3 regions of the Pantoea sp. CFCC18179 genome follow, and region 3 is predicted to be linked to each of the others. Evidence: riboswitches for the same ligand, from Rfam matches in the RefSeq annotation. Region 3 holds a riboswitch; each other region holds the start of a gene.
What was found. Region 3 has a riboswitch for thiamine pyrophosphate ahead of thiC (phosphomethylpyrimidine synthase ThiC). Riboswitches for the same ligand answer to the same signal wherever they lie in the genome.
Positions count from the first base shown of each region.

Region 1: it holds a riboswitch for thiamine pyrophosphate, as region 3 does, so the genes downstream of both, thiB (thiamine ABC transporter substrate binding subunit) here and thiC (phosphomethylpyrimidine synthase ThiC) in region 3, are expected to answer to the same signal.
Region 2: it holds a riboswitch for thiamine pyrophosphate, as region 3 does, so the genes downstream of both, ACPUC7_RS08140 (FAD-dependent oxidoreductase) here and thiC (phosphomethylpyrimidine synthase ThiC) in region 3, are expected to answer to the same signal.

Region 1 is NZ_JBNBPM010000009.1:41,307-45,473, reverse strand. Features, by position in the region: gene ACPUC7_RS16955 (MFS transporter) at 1-191, opposite strand, end outside; gene sgrR (HTH-type transcriptional regulator SgrR) at 447-2,108, shown strand; TPP riboswitch at 2,144-2,239, shown strand; gene thiB (thiamine ABC transporter substrate binding subunit) at 2,287-3,273, shown strand; gene thiP (thiamine/thiamine pyrophosphate ABC transporter permease ThiP) at 3,273-4,167, shown strand, end outside.
Region 2 is NZ_JBNBPM010000003.1:114,240-118,406, forward strand. Features, by position in the region: gene ACPUC7_RS08125 (ThiF family adenylyltransferase) at 1-305, opposite strand, end outside; gene ACPUC7_RS08130 (thiazole synthase) at 317-1,075, opposite strand; gene thiS (sulfur carrier protein ThiS) at 1,078-1,275, opposite strand; gene ACPUC7_RS08140 (FAD-dependent oxidoreductase) at 1,259-2,203, opposite strand; TPP riboswitch at 2,329-2,448, opposite strand; gene ACPUC7_RS08145 (6,7-dimethyl-8-ribityllumazine synthase) at 2,659-3,096, shown strand; gene ACPUC7_RS08150 (GntR family transcriptional regulator) at 3,237-4,167, opposite strand, start outside.
Region 3 is NZ_JBNBPM010000025.1:7,104-11,270, forward strand. Features, by position in the region: gene nudC (NAD(+) diphosphatase) at 1-713, opposite strand, end outside; gene rsd (sigma D regulator) at 802-1,308, shown strand; TPP riboswitch at 1,543-1,643, shown strand; gene thiC (phosphomethylpyrimidine synthase ThiC) at 1,734-3,659, shown strand; gene thiE (thiamine phosphate synthase) at 3,656-4,167, shown strand, end outside.

The DNA of each region.
Region 1 (4,167 bases), on a different contig from region 3:
ACGATGCCGGCGATGGCATTGATGGTAAAGAACAAACCGACCCAAAACGGGCTGACCTGCACTTCACGTGTCAGAAACAGACTCAGCGTTGGTGCTTGCAGCGCACCGGCCACGCCAGTCATAAACGACACGGCCATAAATGAGAGATAAACCGGATTGGGGCGACGCTTGCGCATCAACAGCGATTTCATGCGAAATCCCTTTGCGGATAAAAATGGGGCCGAGAAATGAGGGTAGAAGATTCTACAGCAAAACGAAAAAAGCCAGCAGATAAAGCACTGCTGGCGGTGAAAATGCACCCTACTCAGAAAGAGGTCCCACGCGAGCGGAACCGCTGGCAGAGCGCCATTCATTGCTGAATGCCTCCCGCTCTTCCATTGCCAGCCAGTATGCCTTTAATATGAGGCAGGAAAAACTGAGCGATTCTGAGAAGGAGTTCCCCTTTTATGTCCTCTTCACGTTTGCAACAGCAATTCATCCGCTTATGGCAAAGCTGTCAGGGCCAGGATCAGGAAACCACCTTAAATGATCTGGCCGATCTGCTGCATTGTTCGCGTCGTCACATGCGTAACCTGCTTAATGCGATGCAGCATGAGGGTTGGTTGATTTGGCAGGCGGAAGCCGGACGCGGCAAGCGCTCGACGCTGAGTTTCTGCTACACCGGGCTGGCGCTACAGCAGCAGCGCGCGGAGGATCTGCTCGATCAGGATCGCATCGAACAGTTAGTCCAATTGGTCGGCGATAAGAATCAGGTACGGCAAATGATTGCCGCGCATTTAGGCCGCAGTTTTCGCCAGGGTAAACACATCCTGCGCGTGCTCTATTATCGTCCGCTGCCCAATTTACTGCCCGGTTCGCCGCTGCGCCGCTCAGAAACCCATCTGGCACGGCAAATTTTTAATGGCCTGATGCGTATAAATGAGGAAAAGGGGGAAATCGAACCCGACATCGCGCATCACTGGCAGCAAACCTCGCCGCTGCACTGGCGCTTCTTCCTGCGTCCGGCGATTCGTTTTCACCACGGTCGCGAACTGGAAATGGACGATGTGATTGCCTCGCTGGAACGCATGCGCAGCCAACCGCTGTTTTCACACATTGAAAAACTGCACTCTCCCGCACCGTGGACGCTAGACATTCACCTGAGCCAACCCGATGACTGGTTGCCGTGGCTGCTGGCCAGCGTCAGCGCGATGATCCTGCCTCGTGAATGGCCAACGCTGCGCCAGTTCGCCCGCCAGCCAATTGGCACCGGTCCGTACAGCGTGGTGCGCAATCAGCAAACGCAGCTAAAAATTGCCGCTTTTGATGATTATTTTGGCTATCGCGCGCTGATTGATGATGTGTCGATTTGGGTATTGCCAGAGATCAGCGATGAACTGGTGTATGCCGGAGTCAAACTTCAGGGCGAAACTGCCGATGAGAAATCCGAAGAGAGCCGCCTGGAAGAGGGCTGCTATTTCTTGCTGTACGATCAGCGTTCTGAACATGGCCGCGATGCGCATTTTCGCCGCTGGGTGAGCTATCTGTTTAATCCGATCGCCCTGCTCAATCATGCTGGCGTTGGCTATCAACGTTACTGGTTCCCGGCTTACGGCCTGCTGCCGCGCTGGCATCACCGGCGCGATATTACCGCTGTACAAAAACCAGCAGGATTAACCCAACTGACCATCAGCTGGTACAGCCATCACGTTGAGCATGAAGGCATCGCCAACGCGTTACGCCCGTTGCTGGCGCAGCAAGGTGTCGAGCTGATTACCCGCGAAGTGAGCTACGAAGAGTGGTTCGAAGGCCAGGGAGAAAGCGATATTTGGCTCGGCAGCGTCAATTTTACGCTGCCACTGGAGTACGCACTGTTCGCTCAACTGTTTGAATTACCGCTGATGCATCACTGCATCCCGATTAACTGGCAAGCCGATGCTACGCGCTGGCGACAAAAAATCTTGCCGCTGGCGGAGTGGAGCAAGCAACTTATCGACAGCGATTATTTGCATCCGCTGTTCCATCACTGGCTGCTGCTGGAAGGTCAACGCAGCATGCGCGGCGTGCGCCTCAATACATTGGGATGGTTTGACTTTAAATCCGCCTGGTTCGCGCCGCCGGAGCTGTGATCCTTTCGCGCTGTCATATAAATGTCTAGAATGAGCCGTTCTCAACGGGGTGCCCGGATTTTTGGGCTGAGATAAACCCGTCGAACCTGATCCGGTTAATACCGGCGTAGGGATTTGAGATGTCTTTCTCCTCAGATCCTTTGCGACTCAACCTTATCTTCTCCTCAAGGAGCGCAAAGTGTTAAACAAAGTTCTGCCTGTGTTGCTGCTGGTAGCCGCACCGGCTTTTGCTGCTAAACCGGTTCTCACCGTTTACACCTACGACTCGTTTTCTGCCGATTGGGGCCCTGGCCCGGCGGTGAAAAAAGCCTTTGAAGCGCAATGCGGCTGTGAACTGAAATACGTGGCGCTGGAAGATGGCGTTTCACTGCTTAACCGCGTGCGTATGGAAGGCAAAAACAGCAAAGCCGATGTGGTGCTTGGCCTCGACAACAATCTGGTACAAGCCGCGGAGAAAACCGGCCTGTTTGCCAAAAGCAGCGTCGATACCAGCAACGTGAAACTGCCGGATGGCTGGCATAACGATACCTTCGTGCCGTTCGATTACGGCTACTTCGCCTTCGTCTACGATAAAAACAAACTGAAAAATCCACCGAAAAGCCTGAAAAAGTTGGTCGAAAGCCCAGAAAAATGGCGCGTGATCTACGAAGATCCGCGTACCAGCACGCCTGGCCTCGGCTTGCTGCTGTGGATGCAGAAAGTCTATGGTGACAACGCGCCCGCAGCGTGGCAGAAACTGGCAAACAAAACCGTCACCGTGACTAAAGGCTGGAGCGAAGCCTACGGCCTGTTCCTCAAAGGCGAAGGCGATCTGGTGTTGAGTTACACCACTTCTCCGGCTTATCACATCATCGAAGAGAAAAAAGACAATTACGCGGCCGCGACCTTTAGCGAAGGCCACTATTTGCAAGTGGAAGTTGCCGCCCAACTCGCCAGCAGCAAGCAGCCAAAATTGGCGCAACAATTCATGCAGTTTATGGTGTCACCGGCCTTCCAGCAGACCATTCCCACTGGCAACTGGATGTATCCGGTGATCGCCAGCGATCTGCCTGCTGGCTATCAATCGCTGCCCGTTCCGGCCAACGCGCTGCAATATACGCCTGCTGAAGTCGCCGATCACCGTGCCGCGTGGATCAGCGCCTGGCAACAAGCCGTTAGTCGCTAATGCCGGGTTGGTTAATTCCTGGCAGCGCCGTCGCATTGCTACTGAGCGCGGTGGCGCTGCTGGCGTTTGGTGCTTTAGTGATGGTGGCGCCGGTCACGGACTGGCGCGCCCTGCTCGCTGACAGTTATCTGCATCATGTGTTGGTGTTCTCTTTTGAGCAGGCTTTACTGTCGGCGCTGTTATCAGTGCTGCCCGCGATTTTGCTGGCGCGCGCCTTGTATCGCCGCCGTTTTCCGGGACGCAATCTGTTGCTGCGTTTGTGCGCCATGACGCTGGTGTTGCCGGTGCTGGTAGCGGTATTTGGCTTGTTGAGCGTGTATGGCCGCAGCGGCTGGTTAGCGCAACTGCTTGCTCTGTTAGGATTCGACTACCACTTCTCGCCGTACGGCCTGCAAGGGATTCTGCTGGCACATGTGTTTTTCAACCTGCCGCTGGCAACGCGCATGCTGTTGCAAGCACTGGAAAGCATTCCCGGTGAACAACGCCAGCTAGCCGCACAGCTTGGCTTGCGGGGCTGGAATCTGTTTCGCTGGCTGGAGTGGCCGTGGCTGCGCCGACAGATTCTGCCAACCGCCGCGCTGATATTTATGCTGTGCTTCGCCAGTTTCGCCACGGTGCTGGCTTTAGGCGGCGGTCCGCAGGCCACCACGCTGGAGCTGGCCATCTATCAGGCGCTCAATTTCGATTATGATCCGGGACGCGCTGCGCTGTTGGCGCTATTGCAACTCGGCTGCTGTTTGCTGCTGGTGCTTTTGAGCCAGCGCTTTAGCAAAGCCATTCCCACCGGCAGCCAAAGTATTCGCGGCTGGCGCGATCCGCAAGATTCGTGGACTGCACGCTTCAGCGATATCTTATTGATTGGCCTCGCGTTGCTGCTGCTGTTGCCGCCGTTAT
Region 2 (4,167 bases), on a different contig from region 3:
AGCGGTTGCTGCACGGCGTCGATCTGCACTTCAGGATTGCGCAGCTGCAATGCTTGCTGCGCGCTGCTGGGTTTGGGCTGACCGATATCCTGCATGGTGAACAGCGTTTGACGATGCAGATTGTGCAGCGCCACCTGATCGTCATCATACAAACGGATATAGCCGACGCCAGCGCCGACCAATTGTGGCAACAAGGTCGCGCCTAATCCGCCCGCCCCCACCACCAGCACCCGCGCGTTGCGGAGTTTGCGCTGCCCGGCTTCACCGATTTCCGGCAACATCATTTGGCGCTGATAACGTTCCATATCTCCGCCTCTCAGCTTAAGTTGGCCAGGCCAAAAATCGGCGTGGAAGCAGCGGCCATATCGCGTTTTTCCATCAATCCGGCGCGGGATGCGGCGTGTCCGGCTTCAATCGCCTGGCGGAAAGCGTTAGCCATCACCACCGGATCGCCCGCTTTCGCTACGGCGGTATTCAGCAAGATGCCGTCGAAGCCCATCTCCATCGCCTGCGCCGCCTGTGATGGCGCGCCAATGCCCGCATCAATGATCAACGGAACATCGCTGAACCACGCACGCATCGCGCGCAAGCCTTCAATATTGCGTAAGCCTTGACCCGATCCGATCGGCGCGCCCCACGGCATTAACAACTCGCAGCCTGCTGCCAGCAATTTTTCACCGACGATCAGGTCTTCGGTGGTGTAGGGAAACACCTGAAAACCGTCATCGCACAGGATGCGCGCGGCTTCCACTAACGCAAAGGGATCGGGTTGCAACGTGTCGGCATGACCGATCACTTCCAGTTTGATCCACGCGGTGTTGAACAATTCACGTGCCATGTGCGCAGTGGTGACCGCTTCTTTCACCGTGTGGCAACCGGCGGTGTTGGGCAGCACGCGCAGATTCAGTCCGGTTAGCAATTCGCGAAATGCTGCGCCCGCTGTGCCTTCGCGTCGCAAACTCACGGTGATGATTTCGGTGCCTGACGCGGCAATTGCCTGCTGCAAAATCGCTGGCGAAGGATAGCCCGCGGTGCCCAACAGGAAGCGTGATTGACCGGCAAAATCGTAAAACATGGTCAGCCTCCTTGCATCGGTGATAGCACTTCCAGCTGACAACCTTCGTCGAGCAGTTGCGCGTCATACTGGCTTTTCGGCACAAACGCGCCATTGAAGGCGGTGGCGACGCAGGCAGCATCAATTTGCTGTTCGATCAACAATTCACTGAGATTGCTGGCCTGGGTGCTGATCGCCCGACCATTAAGCTGAATATTCATGAGATTGCTCCGCGAAAAGGCGCTGCATCAGTTGCTCTGCCAACATTGGGGCCAGCAGAAAACCGTGACGATACATGCCGTTAAGATAATAGGTGTCGTTTTGATAATCGATTTCTGGCAAATTCGCCGGATAGGCCGGGCGCAGCCCGCTACCGCTTTCCACAATACGCGCTTCGGCAAGTGCCGGATGAATGGCATAGGCCGCGCTAAGCAACTCCATCATGGCGCGCGCACTGATAGCGCTAGCATCGTCGCTCTCGATCATGGTGGCGCCGAGCATGAAATGGCCATCGCGGCGCGGCACTAAATAGCACGGGAAACGCGGATGCAGCAGGCGAATCGGACGGGAAAACTGCACCTCGTCGCTGTGCAAGATCACCATCTCACCGCGTACTGCACGCAGGCGCGGCAATTCAGGGGCGGCGTGAATGCCACGGCAATCGATAATCTGGCCTTGAGGATGTTCTGTTTTGAATCGCACGCCGCGCTGCGTTAGCTGCTCGCGCATTTCCGTTAGCGCGCGACGCGGATCAAGATGCGCTTCCCCGGCGAAGAACAAACCGCGCGCAAAACGCCCTTCCAGTGCCGGTTCAATCTCGCCGGGATTAACCCATTGGTGCTGCTCGGTCATGCGCGCAAAGCGATTGAGTTCCTGGCTATCGCGCGGCGGTGCAACCACCAGCGTGCCGTGATGTTCAACGCCACTGACGCGTTGCTGCCACCACGCTGCGGAGTGTTGTCCGAGAGTAATCACTTCGCGCGGCGCGCTTTCCGCTTCGCACCATGGCGCGAGCATACCGCCAGCAAACCACGATGCCGGGCGGCGCGATTCATCGTCGATCACCTCAACGTCTTCACCGCGTTCTGCCAGCAGAGTGGAGACACACAAACCGGCCACGCCGCAGCCGAGCACGCTCCAGCGACTCACAGCGCAGCTTCCAGGTTGTTGCAAAATGGGGAATTCACATCGGCCTCTCAGTGTTAGCTGAGACCCGCAGATACCGAAGAAGGGAAATGGCGCGAGAGAGGTAACCTTTGCGCCAGACAGCCCAAACCACAGACTGTCAGTCTTCCTACGCCAGTATCAACTGGGTCAGGTTCAAAGGGTCGCTAAACCGCGCAGTGCGCTATTAGCCTCTCAGTCTCTTTGGTGAGACTCCCCCGACGCGTCTATTTGTATTGCAGCGGCTGGCTGCCGTCAAGCATGGAATAACCGCAGCATTAGCATGGGATTGGTGTTAATCGCGGTCACCTTAAATGGCGACCTTCCATAAACGGCATTTATCGCTACGCGCCGCCGGTGGATCACAACCGTAACATATGATATATAAAGACATTAATTTTATTGGCGCGAAACAAATTACAGGTGATGTCGGAATAATTATGAACAATATTAGAATTGCATTTATTAAAGCCGGCTGGCACAAAGAAATCGTCCACAATGCGTTGGTGGGTTTTGAAAAAGAATTAGCCGATCAATCCGTGCAAGCAGAATTAAAAGTGCTGGAAGTACCGGGCGCATTTGAAATGCCATTATTAGCAAAACGTTTGGCAGAAACCGGCAAATACGATGCGATTGTCTGCGCCGCGCTGGTGGTTGACGGCGGTATCTATCGCCATGATTTCGTTGCCGCAGCGGTAGTTGATGGCCTAATGAATGTGCAGCTGAGCACCAATGTGCCGGTATTTTCCGTGTCATTAACCCCGCATAATTTCCAGCCGGTTGATGTGATTGAAAACTTCTATACCGAACACTTTATCAAGAAAGGCAAAGAAGCCGCTCGCGCTGCATTAGCCATTCATCAGCTTTCAATTGATTGATGTGCAATTGAGGATCACTTCATAATTGTTGTGAAGTGATCTTTCTTATATTTATTTCTTATAATTAAATTAAAAAAATTATATTCATCCGCGCAGCAATGCTATTTCAGCTTCTATAACTTCTGCTCATACCCCTAAACTTAACGCGCTTCCATAAATTCCGGCAAACTCGGCACAGGCAACACTGACAACACTTTAAGTCGTTGCAGGGTGCGTACCTGCGCACGTTCCAGATGATCGCGTAAACAAGCCGCGGCCAGTTCCCAATTTCCCTTCAGCAACATTTCATACACCAGGCAATGCTCTTCCAGCATCGCGGTTTCTACCGGAATCGCCAGCAGATCATAAAAGATACGCGTGACGATAAACGGCGATTGATTCTGCCGCAGGATTTGCATCATCAACTTATTGCCCGCCGGTTCGAGGCAGCGCACGTGCAGATCTTCTTCCAACCACTCCAATTCTGTCGCGGTGAGCTGCTTGCCTTTGTATTTTTGCGCTTTCTCTAACGAAGCGGTGAGCCACTCTACCGACAAATGTTGTCCGGCCTTGCGCAGCGCGGTGGGTTCAAGGCTGGCGCGAATTTCAAAATGGTCAGCGATTTCGCGCGCCGTCAGCGGGCCGGTTAACCATTGCGAATACGGCTCTTTCTCTACCAGACCTTTATCGCGTAGCCGCATCAAACTTTCACGGATCACCGAACGGCTGATGTTGTAATGCTGCGCCGCTTTCTGCTCATCAACCTGATAACAGCCAAACACCATCGCGGTGGACAGGACGATTTGCAGATTCTCCAGCACTTTCTCGCCGCTGCTGCGGGTATCGACCAACTCTTGTTGCTCATCCAGCCCAAACAGTTCACGCGTTAACGCCACACGCAGCGGTTCAACTTCCTCGGCATCCTGCGCCACGATGAAGCCACGCCCTTCGAAGCGTGCAATCAGCCCTTCTTCGTGCAACAAACTCAACGCGCGACGCACCGGCACACGACTGGTGCCAAACAGCTGCGCTAACGGCCCTTCCAGCAACACTAAACCCTGCGGAATTCGCTGTTGAACCAGAATGTTATGT
Region 3 (4,167 bases):
CCGGGCGGCGGTAACAGCGGCAGATCGTCGTAGCGATACCAACCGGCATCCAGCAGCTCTTTGCCGTCGTGTTGCAACTCGCCGCCGTCATATTCCGCCATGTAGGCCATCATTAATGAATGCGGGAACGGCCACGGTTGGGAAGTCACATAGCGCACATTTTTCACTCGCACATTGCTCTCTTCCATCACTTCGCGCGCCACCGCTTGTTCCAGGGTTTCGCCCACTTCGACAAAGCCTGCCAGCACGGTATAAATGTTGTTGCGATGACGAGCATGATTGGCGAGCAGAATTTCATCGCCACGACGGATGGCGACAATAATGCAGGGCGCAATTTGTGGGTAATAACGTTCACGGCAGTGATGACATAAGCAGGCAAATTCACGCTTACTGAGATGCATTTCATGGCCGCAGTAACCGCACCAGCGATGCGAGCGGTAGAACTCCGCCAGCTGCACGCCGCGTCCGGCGATCTGAAACAGCCCAACATCTTCATCAATCAATTGACGCACTGAAGCCATGCTATCCGGCCTTGATTGACGCACCAGCCACACATTTTCGCCCTGCCATTCGCCAATCAAAATCCCGTCGCTGCCATCCAGTCCAAACTCGCTGGATAAGCCATGCGGCAGCTCGCCCTGCGGCAACCAAAGTTTTTGCTCGTGGCTGACAACCCACCAACCAGCGTCTAAGCTTGAGATCTCACGTTGCATCTTAATCGTTGTCCTTAGCGTCAACTCGCACGCTGAAACCCTAATATTAAGTGTGTAATTAACAACTATAACCTACCTGGAGCCCCATATGCTTACCCAGTTAGATGACCTGACAGAGCGAGTAGGTGGCGGTAATGAATTGGTCGATACGTGGCTGCGCGCCCGTCGACAACTGCTCGTCACCTACTACGAGCTGATTGGCTTGAAGCCGCAAAAAGATGCCCTAACTGCGCTGGATGAACAAGCGCTGGATGCATTTTGTCACAACCTGGTGGATTACCTTTCTACCGGCCATTTCAGCGTGTATGAACACATTGTCAGCGAGATGCAGGGTGATAGCCCATTGTTGGTTGCCGCGCAGATTTATCCGGCACTTGAGGCCAATACCGATCGCATCATGCAGTTGTATGACGGCCATTTGCAGCAGGCGATTAATGACGATAACTGCACGGGGTTTCAGCAGGCGTTATCGGAAGTTGGCGAAGTGCTGGAATCGCGTTTTACGTTGGAAGACAAGTTGGTGCAGCTGGCGTGGGAACATCAACTGGCGCGCCCGCCGGTAGCCAATGACAGCCACATCGCCCGCCCGGCCTAAATCGCAAAAATTGTAAAATACTTGTTATTCCCAAAAAGCCCTCTTATGCTGAATGGGCTTTTTTAATGCCTTTTTATGGCCTTGAAGAGCCAAATTTTGCGATATAAGCGTAGCGTGCGCAGATAGTTCGCGCTCGGACAGCGCGCAGGGACCGGAGCGTACACGAAGTACGTGACGGTCACGAGCACTGCCCAGGCGTGAAATAGCAAGCAAAGCAGCTTATATCGTAAAACTAACACCTTGTCGGAGTGCCCTTAGGGGCTGAGACCGTTAATTCGGGATCCGCGGAACCTGATCAGGCTAGTACCTGCGAAGGGAACAAGAGTAAATATTATCAGCACGCTGCAAGCTGGCGCCCAGCATCGTCGCTGTTACTCCTTCCGAACTCTGGACAAGCAACTTCCCACTTACACAGGAAACTTGCTATGTCTGCTGCTAAAACGTCACGTCGTGAGCAACGCGCGCAAGCGCAAGAATTTATCGATTCACTACAGGGAACCGCCTTCCCTAACTCCAAACGCATCTGGATCACCGGCAGCCGTGCAGATATTCGCGTGCCGATGCGCGAGATTCAGCTCAGCCCCACGCATATTGGCGGCACGAAAGATAACCCGCAATATGAGCAGAACGAACCCGTTCCGGTATATGACACCGCTGGTGCTTATGGCGATCCCGATGCCAAAATCGATGTGCATCAGGGATTAGCCAAGCTGCGCGCCGCGTGGATTGATGAACGTGGCGACAGTGAAACCATCCACCAGCTCAGTTCCAGTTACACGCAGCAGCGTTTAGCCGATGAAGGCCTCGACCATCTGCGCTTTGAGCATCTGCCACAACCGCGCCGTGCCAAAGCCGGTCGCCGCGTGACTCAACTGCACTATGCACGCCAGGGCATCATCACGCCGGAGATGGAATTCATTGCGGTGCGGGAAAACATGGGACGCGAGCGAATCCGGGGTGAAGTGTTATTGCAGCAACATCCCGGCCACAGTTTCGGCGCGCATTTGCCGGAAAATATCACCGCCGAATTCGTGCGCCAGGAAGTCGCCAGCGGCCGCGCCATCATTCCAAGTAACATCAACCACCCCGAATCCGAACCGATGATTATTGGCCGTAACTTTCTGGTGAAAGTGAATGCCAATATCGGCAATTCAGCGGTGAGTTCCTCCATTGAGGAAGAGGTGGAGAAACTGGTGTGGTCGACGCGTTGGGGTGCAGACACCGTGATGGATCTCTCAACCGGCCGCTATATTCATGAAACGCGCGAATGGATTCTGCGAAACAGTCCGGTGCCGATTGGCACAGTGCCGATTTATCAAGCGCTCGAAAAAGTGAACGGCGTGGCGGAAGATCTTAACTGGGAGATATTTCGCGACACCTTGCTGGAGCAAGCGGAGCAAGGCGTGGATTACTTCACCATTCATGCAGGCGTGCTGCTGCGCTATGTGCCGATGACCGCCAAACGCCTGACGGGCATTGTCTCGCGCGGTGGATCGATCATGGCGAAATGGTGCTTATCGCATCACACCGAAAGCTTCCTGTATCTGCATTTCCGTGAGATTTGTGAAATTTGTGCCGCCTATGATGTTGCCTTGTCGTTGGGCGATGGCTTGCGTCCCGGCTCGATTCAGGATGCCAACGATGAAGCGCAATTTGCGGAACTGCACACGCTGGGCGAGCTGACCAAAATCGCCTGGGAATATGATGTGCAGGTGATGATTGAAGGTCCGGGACATGTGCCGATGCAGATGATTCGCCGCAATATGACCGAACAACTGGAACACTGCCATGAAGCGCCGTTTTATACGCTTGGCCCATTAACCACCGATATCGCGCCCGGTTACGATCATTTCACTTCTGGCATTGGTGCGGCAATGATCGGTTGGTTTGGCTGCGCTATGTTGTGCTACGTGACGCCCAAAGAACACTTGGGTTTGCCAAATAAAGAAGACGTAAAACAAGGGCTGATCACCTACAAGATCGCTGCGCACGCCGCGGATCTGGCAAAAGGCCATCCCGGTGCGCAGATCCGCGACAATGCGATGTCCAAAGCGCGATTCGAATTCCGCTGGGAAGATCAGTTCAATCTGGCGCTCGATCCGCACACCGCTCGCGCCTATCACGATGAAACCTTGCCGCAAGAGTCAGGAAAAGTCGCGCATTTCTGCTCAATGTGCGGCCCGAAATTCTGCTCAATGAAAATTACCCAGGAAGTGCGCGAATTTGCCGCCCGCCAACAGGCTGAAGCCCAGCCCATTGAGATTGGCATGGCGCAAATGTCGGATGCCTTCCGCAATCATGGTGGCGAGCTTTACCACGCTGCCGATGCACTTAAAAAGGAAAAAGTATGACTGACGCCTTCCCAGCCACATCCCGGAAACTGGGGCTGTATCCGGTAGTTGATAGCGTGGAGTGGATTGCGCGCCTGCTTGAAGCGGGGGTGCGCACCATCCAGCTGCGTATCAAAGATTGCCAGGATCACGAAGTAGAAGATGCTGTGCGCGAGGCGATTGCACTTGGCAAACAGTATCGTGCCCGCCTGTTTATCAATGATTACTGGCGTTTAGCCATTAAATACAACGCTTACGGCGTGCATCTTGGCCAGGAAGATCTGGATGTTGCTGACTTAGCCGCCATTCGTCAGGCCGGATTACGCCTTGGCTTATCGACGCATGATGATGCCGAGCTGGATCGCGCGCTGGCATTGCGCCCTTCGTACATTGCACTGGGGCACATCTATCCGACGCAAACCAAAGATATGCCCTCAGCCCCACAAGGCGTGGTGGAATTAAAACGTCATCTGGCGCGTTTGCAGGATGTATCAACCGTGGCGATTGGCGGAATTTCGCTGGCGCGCGT